Regions from separate parts of the Marinilactibacillus sp. Marseille-P9653 genome, predicted to be linked through region 1. Evidence: riboswitches for the same ligand, from Rfam matches in the RefSeq annotation. Region 1 holds a riboswitch; the other holds the start of a gene.
The links. Region 1 has a riboswitch for lysine ahead of LG377_RS05295 (Na+/H+ antiporter NhaC family protein). Riboswitches for the same ligand answer to the same signal wherever they lie in the genome.

Region 1 (7,567 bases):
CGAACTATTTGAAAGCTAGACTTGCAGATCATTACGACACACCGTTCAAGCAGCACTGCAAGCATGAATTTGTTTTAAGTGGCTTGCGTCAGAAAAAACAAGGTGTTAGAACATTAGATATTGCCAAAAGATTATTGGATTATGGTTTTTATGCCCCCACTGTTTATTTCCCGCTGATTGTTGAAGAGTGCATTATGATTGAACCAACGGATACAGAAGCGAAAGAGACGTTGGATGAATTTGCAGATGCGATGATTGCCATTGCAAAAGAAGTTGAAGAACAACCAGAATTACTTCATGAAGCACCCACTACAAAAGCTGTCAGAAGATTAGACGAAGTGCTTGCTGCTAGAAAACCAAAAGTCGTTTACCAGAAATAAACTTTCGTCTATACTGAAGGGAGTAAATAAAAATGGTAATGGAGGAGATTAGGCAAATGGATATGAAGCTTACTGGGAAAACAGCACTTGTTCTGGCTTCTAGTTCAGGACTTGGAAAAGCGATTGCGACAGAATTAGTCAAAGAAGGGGCTAATGTCATGTTGACAAGTAGAAGTGCGGATAAACTAGAAGAAGCGAAAAAAGATATTCTCAAAACAGCTACAGGTAAAGTAGATTACACAGTAGCGGATATTACGGATGCAGAAAGCATCAAGAATCTAGTTGAATCTACACGTAATACGTTTGGACCGATTTCTATCCTTGTCAATAATGCCGGTGGCCCACCAAGTGGAACATTTGAAGACTTCGATGACGCAGACTGGCAGAAAGCATTCGACCTCACACTGTTCAGTTTTATCCGAACCATCAGAGCAGTACTACCAGATCTGAAAGAAACAGGCGGCCATATTCTGAACAATGCTTCCTCATCCATCAAACAACCAATCGATGGGTTAACGTTATCGAACGTATTTAGAATGGGCATATCAGGATTATCTAAAAGTTTGTCTCAAGAATTAGCACCTCATCATATCCTGGTCAACACGATCGGTGCGGGTCGTATAGAAACAGAAAGACTTGTTCAGCTAGACGCTGCAAAAGCAGAAAAACAAGGGAAAACACAACAAGAAGTTACGGATCAAATCGAGCAGTCGATTCCTTTAGGACGTTATGGACAACCAGAGGAGTTTGCTAAGACAGCTGTATTTTTAGTCTCTGGTGCAAATACCTATCTAACTGGTCAAAACATTCTGATTGATGGCGGTATGGTCAAATCTTATTAACAAGTAGAGCTATGGAACGTCTAATCAGAGACGCTCCATAGCTTTTTTAGTGCGCCCGGCATGGGCGACAACTTGGTGGTGAAAGTCCACTACAGGCTTGGCAGTAGGAACTGTTAGCGAAAGACAAGGGTGTCCGCCGTGAGGCGGAATCTGAAGGAAGTCGGACGCAAATGCTCGCACTGACGAACAGAAACTTCATATCAAGGCTGAATCAGGACGGACGAGCTTGCTAAACAAAGTAAAGTCTAATACTGCACGAATCCTGTACAGTAAATGAAGCAGTGACATGAGCGGAAGGTTGTCGTTCTTACCCGGGGAGGTCTGTCTAGCGACCGTTCGGTCGTAGTAACAACGAATAGGCAGAAGTCAGCCGAGGTCATAGTAGGGAAAATGTACTGAAGGACCAAACAATATCAAATACAAAGTATAGATTGGAGGTTAGAAGGGACGTTTACTGCAGAAAACAACCGAATGGTTGGCAATCTACAGAGGGATAAGGTGGAACCGAAAGAGTATGTAGATGTGTAGAGTACCCTTCTCAGCAATGTTTACTTACATGAACTGGACAAAGAACTAGACCGTCGTGGTCATCGATTTGTTCGTTACGCGGATGACTTCGTCATCTATGTGAAATCTAAACGAGCAGGTGAACGTGTGATACAAAGTGTGACACAATTCATCGAGAAAGATTTGAAACTAATCGTTAACAAAGATAAGAGTAAAGTCGGGTCTCCTACTCGTTTAAAGTTCTTGAGCTGTCTGATAAGGAAAGTGAATGGAACCTGTCGTTTTATCCCTACAAAATCAGCCAAACAGAAATTTAAACGAACACTCAAACGACTAACGAGTCGTAAACGTTCCGGAACCTTTGAAGTTATTATAAAGGAAATCAATCAAGTGACTCGAGGGTGGATTGGCTATTTTGGTCTTGGATTTATCAAAATGTTCATAAAACGGATAGAACAATGGTTACAACATAGAATCAGACAGCTGATACTCAAAAGATGGAAGAAAAGCAAAACGAAAATAACGAAGTTATTCAGCTATGGATTGGATATGGATAGTGCTAGAAGAATCGGATTTTCCCGCAAGAAGTACTGGAGGCTATCCATGACGCCTGAAGTTCATCAGGCACTTACAACGAAAAGACTCCACCATTGGGGCTTAGTCTCTTTAAGCTCCTTGGTAGAGTCAGCTTACGCAAGGTATTGAACCGCCGTGTACGGAACCGTACGCACGGTGGTGTGAGAGGACGGTAAATCAATTAATGATTTACCTCCTACTCGATTAGAAAAGGACCTTGCAATCCAACCAGATTCCTTGTACACTAATAATCGTTGAAATTAAATAGAGATAGAGGCGCGAAGAAAATCAGTATGATTCAGTAGGGTGACTCCCATTGATCGAATCAGAAAGGGTTCTTTGCCGAAGTGGATAGAGATAGTCAATCTCTTTTTGCTGGAGTTCCGCTTAAAAAGCGGATCACTGTCACGATGTTTTCGTGGAGCACTATCAGGCTAATTGCGAATTGTAAAGCATTTAGGGTGATCGTGCCTTGAGTGCTATTTTTTTATGGAAAAATAAGGATAATCTGCACCTCTATGCAGTCTTTTTCAACAAAATAAAGCGAAAATGGAGACTGAAGACTAATGAAAAAGAAAGTAACATGGAGTTTGATACTCACAACCCTCTTTTTGTTTTTACCTCAAACGGTACATGCAGAAGAAGTGCAATCAAGTTTAGCCAATTCGATAGGCTGGATGACGTTGATTCCACCAGTGATTGCAATCATACTTGCGTTTGTAACTAAGAATGTTGTTTTGTCATTATTTGTAGGAATTTTTTCTGGAACAATTATTATGCAATTCTACAATGATACCAATATTTTAATGGCGATTTTTAACGGCTTTATGGATATTGTGGATTATATTCTGAATTCACTAGCAGATCCTTGGAATGCTGGGATTATTTTACAAGTTATGACGATTGGTGGACTAATCGCCTTGATCACCAGTATGGGTGGTGCACAGGCGGTAGCGGAGAGTCTGGCAAAGAAAGCCAAAGGCCCAATCAGCGCGCAGATGATCACATGGGCACTAGGGATTTTGATTTTCTTTGATGATTACGCAAATGCGCTGATTGTTGGACCAATCATGAGACCAGTATCTGATAAAATGAACATTTCAAGAGAAAGGCTCGCTTTTGTTATTGATGCTACTGCTGCTCCAATAGCTGGAATTGTACTTGTTTCGACTTGGATAGGGTATGAAGTTGGTCTGATCAATGATGCCTATCAGTCTATTGGTCAAGAAGTGAATGCATACGGCATATTTCTTCAAACGATTCCTTACCGTTTCTACAATATTTTAATGCTACTTTTCGTGTTCGTGACCTCTCTAACACTTAGAGAATTCGGTCCAATGAAAAAAGCACAAGAAAGAGCCAGAGACACGGGGTTACTTGTAGATGAAGCTTCTGAAATCGAAACAGGAGATGAAGAACAAGAAGTTTTAGATAAAGAAAAAGCGTCAATCTGGAATGCACTGATCCCAATTGGAAGTCTGATTGTTTTTAGTTTCCTAGGATTCTACTTGAATGGTCGTTCAGAAATTCTTAGTGGAGACAATAATATACTTGCGCAAACCATTACAAACTCTCCACTTTCTTTTGAAACGATCAGAGAAACATTCGGAGCTTCTGATGCGTCCATTGTACTGTTTCAGGCAGCCTTGATCTCAAGTATTATTGCTTTAGTTATGGGTGTTTCACAAGATTTATTCAATTTCAGTAAAGGGATTGAAATTTGGGTAAATGGGATGAAGACATTGATGATTACGGGCGTTGTTTTGTTACTTGCTTGGTCATTATCAAGTGTTATGAACGAATTGGGAACAGCTGATTACCTTGTTTCTTTATTAGGCGATACGCTGCCGCCTGTTTTACTGCCTTCAGTGATCTTCATTTTAGGTGCAATCATATCGTTTTCAACAGGAACTTCTTATGGAACAATGGGTATCCTGATGCCACTTGCTATACCACTAGCAACGGCCTTACAACCTGGAAATCCAGACTTCGTCATCATGTCTGCAGGTGCTGTATTAACGGGGGCGATATTTGGAGATCATAGTTCACCAATCTCTGATACAACGATTTTGTCTTCTATGGGTGCAGGATCTAACTTGATCGATCACGTGAAGACGCAATTACCTTATGCACTAGCAGTTGGGATAATTTCAATCGTGTTTGGATACCTTCCATCCGCAATGGGACTGAACATTTGGATCATACTACCGATTACTTTTGTCGCAACAATCGCAATGGTATTCATTCTTGGTAGGAAAGTGGATACAACAGAGCGGAGTTAATTTGTTAAATTGAATACCTAAAAGCTTAGCCTTCCGTGGCTAAGCTTTTTTATTTGCGCAAGGGTGATATTGGGATTAGGATAAATGAATAGACCTAATAAGAGGAGGGCATATCATGAATGGAACAATAAAAGTATGGCGTGGAGATATTACAACACTGAATGTCGATGCCATTGTCAACGCAGCAAACTCTTCACTTTTAGGTGGAGGAGGAGTGGACGGTGCGATTCACAGAGCTGCAGGACCAGGGCTGTTGGAAGCCTGCAAAAAACTAAATGGAGCTAAAACGGGTGAGGCTAAATGGACAAAAGGATTCAACCTTCCATCAAATTATGTGATTCATACAGTCGGTCCAGTCTATAAAAACGGCTCTAGTGAAGTAAAAAAGCAACTAGCAAATTGTTACGAGAATGCTCTTGAGATCGCAGAAAAACAAAGGATTCACTCCATTGCTTTTCCTGCAATTAGTACAGGGATATACGGGTATCCAGCAGAAGAAGCAGCGGAAATAGCTGTTGAAACGATCAGGCGAAAACTAGAACAATCTCCTATAGAGATTGAAGTCACACTCGTTGCTTTTGACGAGAAAACAGAACAGTTATACAAAAAGAATTTAGAAGGGTAAAGTGAGGAGAGTAACTATGAGACAGTACTTAAAATTTGGACTGATGATTTTGACATCTACAGTCGTTATGTATATCATGATGTTTTTGAACGTATTTGAATTCGATCATGTAAGATTCAGTCAAACCAGACTCTTTATGGCTATTATGATGGGGTCCGTTATGGCCTTTATTATGATGCTGTTTATGTGGAAAATGTATAAAAACAAGAAACTGAATAAAATTATTCTAGCGGCTTCAGTTTGTTGTTTTGGTATTTCGTTGTGGCTTGTAAGAAGCCAGCAAACTGTGGATGACACTTCATGGATGAAAGCCATGATTCCGCATCATTCGATTGCAATCCTAACAAGTGAACGTGCACAAATAACTGACCCTAGAGTTCGAGAGCTTGCAGATGGTATAATAGAAACGCAAAGAGAAGAAATACAGCAAATGAATCAATTGATCAAGTCTTTAGAAGAACAAGAAGATGAAGAAGAACGTTCATCAAATCCGCAAAAGTCAACTGATTTTACGGATCAAGCTGTAATGGACTCAACAATATTAAATAAGAATGGAATGGATTAAATGGACGGAAAGAAAAGAGATACGATTAAAATCGGCGCATTAGTGGATATTGTTTTAAAAAAAGATCAAAGATCAGGCAAGCTGACGAGAGGTCACGTCAAAAGAATATTGACGAACAGTCCGCAGCATCCTCACGGAATTAAAGTGATGCTGGAAGAGCAAGATCAAGTCGGAAGAGTACAAGCTATTCTATAAAAAAACACTTGCGGGAACCGAGAATCAGTAAGATTCATATCGGTACCCGGCAAGTGTCTTTTTTTATTCTGAAGTATCTTCTGTATTCCCTAAAGCGAAGGTTAACAAGAAACATCCGATTCCTAAAACAACGGTTAGTAGATAATACCAGATAGATCTACCCGATTGTAAGTCTGGAATTGCGCTCGTATTTGTTAAAATCGCGATTGGAGAAGCAACGACTAACCCTAAAATACTCGCATACGTATAGGTTGGTTTCGTTTTGAAAAAGTAATCAATCGCTTTACTGATCAAAATAATACCAATCAACATTCCTAAGGCATATGTACCTAATAGAATCCCGAATGGAATCAAAGTAATCATATCAAATGAAGAGAGAGCTCCAGTGAACTGATTGATTGTATAAATCACCGCATAGTAGTAACCAAGGATCAGCATCAGCAAAGATCCACTTACGCCAGGGATAACCATGGCAGCCGCTGAAACGACGCCTACTAAAAAGAGTGCAAGCAAGTGATTGAAAGTCAGGGAAATTGTTTGTCCAGTTGCACCGCCAGTTTCAGCAAAGGCCATCCATGCAACGATTCCGAAAAAGATTAAGAAGAAAAGAAGATGGAGGAAATTCATCGATTGTTTTTCCTGGACCATACTTTTCTGGAAAGATCTCCATAAAATCGGTAAACCACCAAGAATCAGACCAATAAACGCGACTGCTGTAGCAAGAGTGTATTTTACGAGTAGCAATTCAATGAAATAGGAAAAACCTGATATTCCAAGGATAGCTCCAATAATCAGTGGACCAATGATTCGTGCACTTTTTTTGAACTCGCTTTTTAAATGCGTTACGGCATGTATAACATCGTCATATATCCCAAAAGAAACGGCCATTGTACCACCTGAAACGCCTGGTATCACATTTGTGATCCCAATAATCATACCTTTAATTATCATCCATAAGTATTGCATAAAGATCTCCTTTTTTGTTTAAATACGATATTCGAATATCCTAATACATTCTAGCATATTTTATAGGTTAAAGTTCAAAGAAATCATAAACTTTATAAACGAATGAAAGACGATAGGATCTCTGGCTTAAGAAATCCTATCGTCTAATTGTGTTTGAGTAAATAGTTTCTAAGACTAGGAACCAAGCCGCTATCGCACTGGATAATCAGTTCGTCATTAGCTTGAAGTACCGTATCTTCTCTTGGAGTAAAGGTTTCTTTGTATCTAACAATTTCAACGAGTTGTGCGTGTTCCGGTAAATCTAGATCCTTATAAACTAATCCATCAAAAAATTGATCGGCTCCTACAATTAAGGTTACATCCACTTCTTCACCATTTGGTTTCGATTCTAGTTGTTTTGTAGCATTTTCCATTAAGCGTTCGTATAAAGATTTTGAGCCTAAAAAGTTTGCTACGACATACGTACAAAGACAAACCAAGCTCAAAGGCATCAATTGACTTTCAGTTCCAGTGATTTCAGCAATCAAGATAATTGATGTCAAAGGTGCTTTGATCACGGCAGTCATCAGACCACCCGTTGCGTACATAATAAAGTTTTTGTAATAAATCGCGTCGATACTAGAATGATC
Region 2 (7,567 bases), 450 kb from region 1:
GTAGTAGTTCCAAGGCGGGATTACTACTTTGCATAAAACATTGTCTCATTTTATTTCAAATACTTATCCATAAAGTCTAACATGATTTGAATGACTTCATCCGTGAAAAAAGTTGGGCCTCCGTGATCAGCTCCATCTACGCAGTAAAAATCTGCTTGAGTCTGCTTTTCCTTGCAGAGTTCAAAGAGCTCTACGCTTTGTTCAAATGGAACTAATCTGTCTTTGTTACCATGGATAATGAGTAATGGACCCAATGCATCGGCTTGTTTAAGGTAGTAAGGAACGGATGCTTTCTCTGCTTTTTCCGGGTAATTTTCTGGTAAGAAACCGCCTGTGAGGAGACTGTCTGGGCTCGTTGGGTTTCTATGATCAACCGCTGATTCTTTGTCCGGAATCGTAAGCAAATCATATACTCCGTAGAGATCAATACATCCTTTAATTTCCGGAAGTGGGTCTTCTGATGCATCCAGTAATGGCTTGTTCCAAGTTGACCAAGCCATTAGAGCCGTATGGCCACCACTAGAATCGCCGCACAGCAAGATACGGTCCAAATCAATTTCCAGTTCTTTTGCATGATCCGCTAGATAACGAACAGCCATCTTAGCATCAACATGATCTTCTTTACTGATTTTTGCACCGATATTGTCCATCTGCGCTTGGATTGTTTTCATTCTTGCCGTTTGGGCATTGTATACGAATCATATTTCATTTCAAACTCCAAGAAATCATTTCCTTAATATGCTATCCTTCTTCCCCAATTATTGAATACTTAATGGGACTCTATGATCCGGCACAGGGAAAGCGGCATCTAACTGGTTTATCTCTTCTTCAGATAAAGTAACGTCCAAAACGTCAGCGTTCAACTGGACATGTTCCTTACTGCTGGCTTTTGGAATCGCAATAACATTATCTTGTTGCATCACGAATGCGAGTAGTAATTGAATGATGGAAATATCATGAGCATCAGCGATATTTTTAACCGTTGCATCATTATAGACACGCTCTTTCAAATTCGGTTCTTGACCAATGACTGGGCAATAGGCCATCATGGGAATGCCTTTTTCTTTTAGATAATCCTGTAAGACAACTTCCGTTCCTCTAGAAGCTAAATGGTAAAGGACCTGGTTTGTTTGGCAATTTTCGCCGCCTTCTATTGCGAGTAACTCTTGCATATCTTCCAAATCAAAGTTAGAGACGCCCCAATTTTTGATCTTACCTTGACGTTTCAGATCTTCAAAACAGTCGACCGTTTCTTGTAGTGGCACACGGCCTCTCCAATGGAGTAAATACAAGTCGAGTGTCTCTACACCTAAACGTTCAAGGGTTTGGTCACAAGCATCAAATATGTCTGATTTTCCTGCATGATGAGGACATACCTTTGAGACCAGAAATAAATCTTCTCGATTGTAGTTAGCGATGGCTTCTCCTACAAGTTTTTCTGATTGTCCTTCTCCGTACATTTCTGCAGTATCAATCAATGTTAAGCCGCTGTCTATTCCCGAGCGAAGCGCCGTTATTTCTTGATCATGCTTACTGCTATCCTCGCCTAAGCGCCAAGTTCCTTGGCCTAAATTCAGTACTGTCTGTTCATCTGGAAATTGAATCTGTTGTTTCATCTTTGGACCCTCCTTATGAATTCTCTACCAGTATATCAATACTCCCTCTTTTTATTAATCAAAAAACACTATAGATTCATCAAGACCTTTGTTTCACATTCTTTTACCTCTCAAAAAGATTTCTATTTACATTCTTTTGCATTTTTGATAAGGTTATATGCAAATAACAAATTAAAACTGAATGACTGGATGAGGCGCAGAAATCAAAAGTAGTTATCAACAATAGAACCTGTAAGTTCTTGATAACGAAAGGGAAATCTGCCGAAATGGTTGATCTTTACAGTAAGGTTAACTGTTGGGCTGCATATGAAGAATATGCAGACTGCCGTATGAATATAAGTAGACACCTAATAATTGAATAGGTAATCTACTTTACGGAGTGCTTCCGCTTGTATATAGATTCTTTAGGACAAGTCGGTACTTCGACTTGTCCTTTTTGTATACTCTAGAGTACCAAAGGCAGTCTCACTAAGTTTGGAAAGGATAGCCATGAAAAGAAGCGTATTAAAATTTGGTGGATCAAGTGTTTCCGATCTGTCAAAAATAAAAGAAATCGCCTTATATCTCAAAGAACGGACTGACCAAGGAGAGCAATTGGTTGTCGTTGTGTCCGCTATGGGCAAAACAACCGATGAATTACTGAAAAATGTCGGACAAATTACTTCTAAACCAAATGATCAGGATTTGGCTATGCTGCTGACGACCGGTGAACAGCAAACTATTTCTTATCTTTCGATCACTCTGAATGATTTGGATGTTAAAGCTAAACCATTAACGGGTTACCAAGCGGGCATCGAAACTATTGGGCATCATTTAAAAAGTAAAATCTCTTCAATCAAAACGGATTTGTTCGATCAATTGTTTGAAACGAATCAGGTCGTTATTGTTGCTGGCTTTCAAGGCTTCAATAAAGAAGGCGAACTCACAACACTGGGACGTGGTGGTTCAGACACGACAGCCGTTGCATTGGCTGCGGCTTTGAAAACAACTTGTGAAATCTATACAGATGTTACAGGTGTCTATAGTACGGATCCCAGAATTTTCCCAAATGCAAAACGTTGGGATAAAATCTCCTATGAAGAGATGATGGAAATGTCTGCTCTTGGTGCAGGTGTACTAGAAACGAGAAGCGTGGAACTGGCGAACAATAACGGAATAAAGCTTTATCTTGCTAAAACACTCTCTAAAGAGAAAGGAACTTGGATCGTGCCGAATGAACAAATACTTGAACACAAAGCCGTCACTGGCGTTGCGTTAGATAAGAATATGGCTCATGTAACCTTAACGGATCCCTCAAACGGTGCTCAACTATTAAATGATATTTTTGTTGAACTAGAAAAAGAAGAAATCAATATTGATATGATTTCTCAAATCAGAAATCAAGACGTCATGCAGTTATCCTTCACAGCTAAAGATTCCGATGAACGTCAGCTCGTGCAAGTTTTTGATCAGTTGAAAGGTCATTATCATGATTTGACCGTCAGCATCGTTGATCATTATGCCAAGATCTCTGTTATTGGTGCAGGAATGAGAGATATGTCTGGTGTCGCTTCTCAGATTTTTAGAACTTTGATTGAATCAGACATCACTTATTACCAAGTAACGACTTCTGAAATCAGTGTTTCCTGTGTGATTGATGAAAGCAATGGTGAAAAAGCAACGAAATTGCTTTGCGAAAAATTCGATCTATAATCCATCTCTTAAAACAAGAAAGGACGTTCTTATGTGTAAAATTGCCGTAGTCGGCGCTACTGGATTAGTTGGTAGTACGATGCTTCGCTTACTAGAAGAAAAAAATATTCCTATTGAAGAATTGACTCTATTCTCTTCTGCCCGTTCAGCAGGAACTAAAGTAATCTTCAAAGACGAAGAACTGGTTGTAGAAGAATTAACACCAGAAAAAACAACTGGTCCTTTTGATTATGTCTTGATGTCTGCTGGTGGAGAAACAAGTTTAACCTTCTCTCCTCTTTTTGAACAACACGGTGCAGTCGTCATAGATAATTCAAGTGCTTGGAGAATGGATCCAGAAATTTCTTTAGTGGTTCCGGAAGTAAACCCTCCCGTACTGGATAGAAAGATCATCGCCAATCCAAACTGTTCAACCATACAGTCTGTAGGACCACTAAAACTCCTACTAGATGCCTTCGGTATTGAACGAGTCGCTTATACGACCTATCAATCTGTGTCCGGATCCGGATGGAAAGGCATCGAAGACTTGAAACGTGGTGAACAAGGGAAAGAACCATTGAACTATCCGTACCCTATTTATAATAATGTGATTCCGCATATTGATGTTTTCCAAGAAGACGGCTACACAAAAGAAGAAGTGAAAATGATTGAAGAAACAAGGAAAATACTCAGTCTGCCAACATTACCTGTTACGGCTACTTGTGTACGCGTACCCGTTACGAGCGCGCATTCCGTTGCCATGAATGTTACACTGACAAAAGAAACAACGGTTCAAAACATCCAACAGTTATTTGAAGAAAGTCCCTACGTTACGTTAGTGGATGATCCTAAAAATGACCAATATCCGATGCCCATTCAAGCAGGTGGTAAAGAAGGCATTTTTGTTGGACGGATTCGAAAAGACGACAGCCTTAAAAACACCTATCATGTCTGGACAGTCAGCGATAATATTTTAAAAGGTGCTGCACTCAATGCCGTACAGATTCTTCAACAATTAACGAACTGAGAGGAGAAACACATTATGTCTCACCTATTTACAGGAATTGGCGCTGCCGTTACTACACCCTTTACGGAAGACGCCGTTGATTATGAACAGTTCCGAAATCACTTAACGTTTTTGAAAGACAATCAGATTCAAAGTCTAATTGTAAATGGGACTACCGGTGAAGGATCGACGCTTTCAACCGAAGAAAAAATGAACTTGCTGAACGTTGCGCTTGAGGTTTCTGATGGACAGATCCCCGTTATTGCGGGAACTGGCTCAAACAATACGAAAGCAAGTATCGAGGCTTCCAAAAAAGCGGAAGAACTCGGTGTCGATGGATTACTGGTTATTACCCCTTACTACAATAAAACAAGCCAACGAGGATTAGTGGCACATTTTACAACGATCGCTGATGCTGTAAACATTCCGATCATCTTGTATGATGTTCCCGCAAGAACAGGGATGACCATTGAACCTGAAACTTTGCAAATACTCGCTGAGCATCCAAATATCGTCGGTCTTAAAGATGCAACAGGAGATCTGACTCACTTAAGTCGTCTCCAAGCTGTGGTGAATGACTCTTTTGCCTTTTATGGTGGAAATGACGATCTAGCTTTACCTTTCTTTGCTCAAGGTGGACATGGCCTGATCTCTGTCGCTGCCAACGTACTACCCAGCGAATATCAACTGATGTTTGAAACGGTTAAGATCGATATCGCTAAAGCAAATCTGATTTATAGAGAACTGCATCCAGTTGTCGAAGTGCTCAGTATTGATGTCAATCCAATTCCAATCAAAGTGTTAACAAGTTTTCTAGGGTTTGGTCAGTACGAAGTCAGACTCCCTCTTGTCCCACTTGAAGAAATGGATCAGGCTTCTATCATCGAAGTCTTCCGTCATTTAAAAGGAGAAAGTGTATAGATGGATATATTATTAGTTGGATACGGCGCAATGAACAAGCGTGTCGCAGTACTCGCAGAAGAACAAGGACACAAGATTGCTGGAGTGGTTACACCGGATGAAAAAGCGGATCAGTATCCAGTGTTCTCAACCTTTGATGATGCTTTGCCTAAAGTCGATGTCGTCATTGATTTTTCTCATCCAGTACTCACAACCGCTTTACTAGAATCCTCTATTACTGCGCCACTTGTCATTGCAACAACCGGAGAAAAAGATCGTCTGGCTGAGTTGATGCAAGAAAAAGCCCAAACACAACCGGTTTTCTTTAGTGCCAATATGAGTTATGGTGTGCATATTCTGACTGAGATCATTAAATATGCTACCCCACTACTTGAACAGTTCGATATTGAAATGATCGAGAAGCATCATAATCAAAAAGTGGATGCTCCAAGCGGTACCTTGGTTAAGCTCTATGATGCAATCGTTGAGAGCGCCAAACCCGCTGCACAGCCAGTCTACGATCGTCATGAAAAATCAGAAAAACGTGATCCAAAAGAAATCGGCATCTCTTCTATCCGCGGCGGAACCATTGTTGGCGAGCATGAAGTGATCTATGCAGGTCATGATGAAGTCATTTCTATTAAACACTCTGCTCAGTCCAAAGACATTTTCGCTAGTGGCGCTTTGACTGTTGCTCAAACATTACAACACAAACAAAATGGTTACTACACGTACCATAACTTAGGAGAATAAACTTATGAACGAATTTTCAGCTCAAGAAATTATCCAGTACATTAGTGAGTCGACAAAAACGACTCCGGTCAAAATTTATGTGAACACTTCTTTATCTAAATCTGATTTTCCAGATACGTTTAAAGTGTTTGGGAATAAAGATAGTTATACCATTTTCACTGATCTTAAAGACTGGAAAGCCTTCTTCATGGATAATAAAGAAGCTTTAATTGATCATGTACTGGAACAAGACAGAAGAAATTCAGCCATTCCGCTTTTAGATGCTTCTGAAGTGAATGCACGTATTGAACCAGGTTCGTTTATCAGAGAACACGCTGTGATTGGTGATAATGCCGTCATTATGATGGGCGCTGTGATCAATATTGGCGCAATCGTCGGCGAAGGAACCATGATTGATATGGGTGCTGTTCTTGGGGGACGCGCAACAACTGGGAAAAACGTACACGTTGGTGCTGGCGCTGTGTTGTCTGGTGTTATTGAACCGGCTAGTGCACAACCTGTTGTGATTGAAGACAACGTTTTGATTGGTGCTAATGCCGTTGTCCTTGAAGGCGTTACAGTTCGAAAAGGTGCGGTGGTCGCTGCAGGCGCAATCGTAACGGAAGATGTACCAGAAAATACCGTTGTAGCCGGTGTCCCTGCAAGAATCATTAAAAAATCAAGCGAAGTAGAAGCGAGTAAAATTGATATTGTTTCTGCTCTAAGAAACTTAAACTAAAAACAGATAGCCGAGCGAAATTCTCTTTAGGATTTCGCTCTCAGCTTATCTTTTAACTGAACTTAAGGAGCTTTTAAATGATAGATTATGAAAAACGCGTCACGACTCACCGTAGATCCTTACATTTAATTCCTGAACTATCTTTTCAAGAATACAAAACCACAGAGTATATTCGCTCAGAGTTAGAAAAATTATCTATTGAGTATTTATCCCCTTTAGAAACCGCAACGGTTGTCTACTTGAAAGGAAATTCTGATAAAACTGTTGGATTTCGAGCGGATATTGACGCTTTACCGATTGTTGAAGAAACGGGCGTCCCCTTTGAGTCTACTCACCCACTGGCGATGCATGCTTGTGGTCATGATGGGCATGCTTCTATTTTATTGACATTTGCTGAATGGTGTAAAGCCCAACAAGACTTAAACCAACTGAAGCATAATGTCTTGCTCGTCTTTCAACCTTCAGAGGAATCGAATGCGGGCGCAAATGCGCTCATAAAAGCTTTTCCTTTTGAAGACTATAACCTTGAAGCCTTGTTTGGAGTGCATTTAGGACCAGACACGGATGAAGGTGTACTCTTAACCAAAGAAGGCCCGCTTACGGCGAGCGCTACAGAATACCGCATTCGCATCAAAGGAAGATCTGCCCACGTTGCTGAAAAGGAAACAGGTGCCAATGCTTTAGGGGCACTTTCAAATATTGTAAACCAGATTGCTCAGATCCAACAGTATCAATTGTCCGGTCTGAATCAAAATGTCATCCACATCGGGAAAATGGATGCTGGAGAAGCCATTAATACCGTAGCTAGTAACGGCTACCTTGAAGGGACGATTCGTACGTATAGTCCAGAAGATCTTGAAGTCATCAAAAGTCAATTAAGCGCAATTGTTGAAAGCAATGATC

Region 2: another riboswitch for lysine. It lies ahead of LG377_RS07410 (aspartate kinase); the one in region 1 lies ahead of LG377_RS05295 (Na+/H+ antiporter NhaC family protein).

What each region holds. Positions count from the first base shown of each region.
Region 1 is NZ_CAKAKH010000001.1:1,056,877-1,064,443, forward strand. It holds gene gcvPB (aminomethyl-transferring glycine dehydrogenase subunit GcvPB) at 1-380, shown strand, start outside; gene LG377_RS05285 (SDR family oxidoreductase) at 437-1,222, shown strand; partial or broken gene LG377_RS12450 (reverse transcriptase domain-containing protein) at 1,763-1,966, shown strand; gene LG377_RS05290 (group II intron maturase-specific domain-containing protein) at 1,994-2,434, shown strand; lysine riboswitch at 2,569-2,742, shown strand; gene LG377_RS05295 (Na+/H+ antiporter NhaC family protein) at 2,872-4,587, shown strand; gene LG377_RS05300 (O-acetyl-ADP-ribose deacetylase) at 4,703-5,212, shown strand; gene LG377_RS05305 (DUF305 domain-containing protein) at 5,229-5,777, shown strand; gene LG377_RS05310 (YwbE family protein) at 5,778-5,972, shown strand; gene LG377_RS05315 (DUF368 domain-containing protein) at 6,036-6,938, opposite strand; gene LG377_RS05320 (ClC family H(+)/Cl(-) exchange transporter) at 7,082-7,567, opposite strand, start outside.
Region 2 is NZ_CAKAKH010000001.1:1,509,401-1,516,967, forward strand. It holds gene LG377_RS07400 (alpha/beta hydrolase) at 51-671, opposite strand; gene LG377_RS07405 (aldo/keto reductase) at 759-1,616, opposite strand; lysine riboswitch at 1,798-2,009, shown strand; gene LG377_RS07410 (aspartate kinase) at 2,106-3,308, shown strand; gene LG377_RS07415 (aspartate-semialdehyde dehydrogenase) at 3,340-4,314, shown strand; gene dapA (4-hydroxy-tetrahydrodipicolinate synthase) at 4,330-5,214, shown strand; gene dapB (4-hydroxy-tetrahydrodipicolinate reductase) at 5,215-5,946, shown strand; gene dapD (2,3,4,5-tetrahydropyridine-2,6-dicarboxylate N-acetyltransferase) at 5,951-6,664, shown strand; gene LG377_RS07435 (M20 family metallopeptidase) at 6,742-7,567, shown strand, end outside.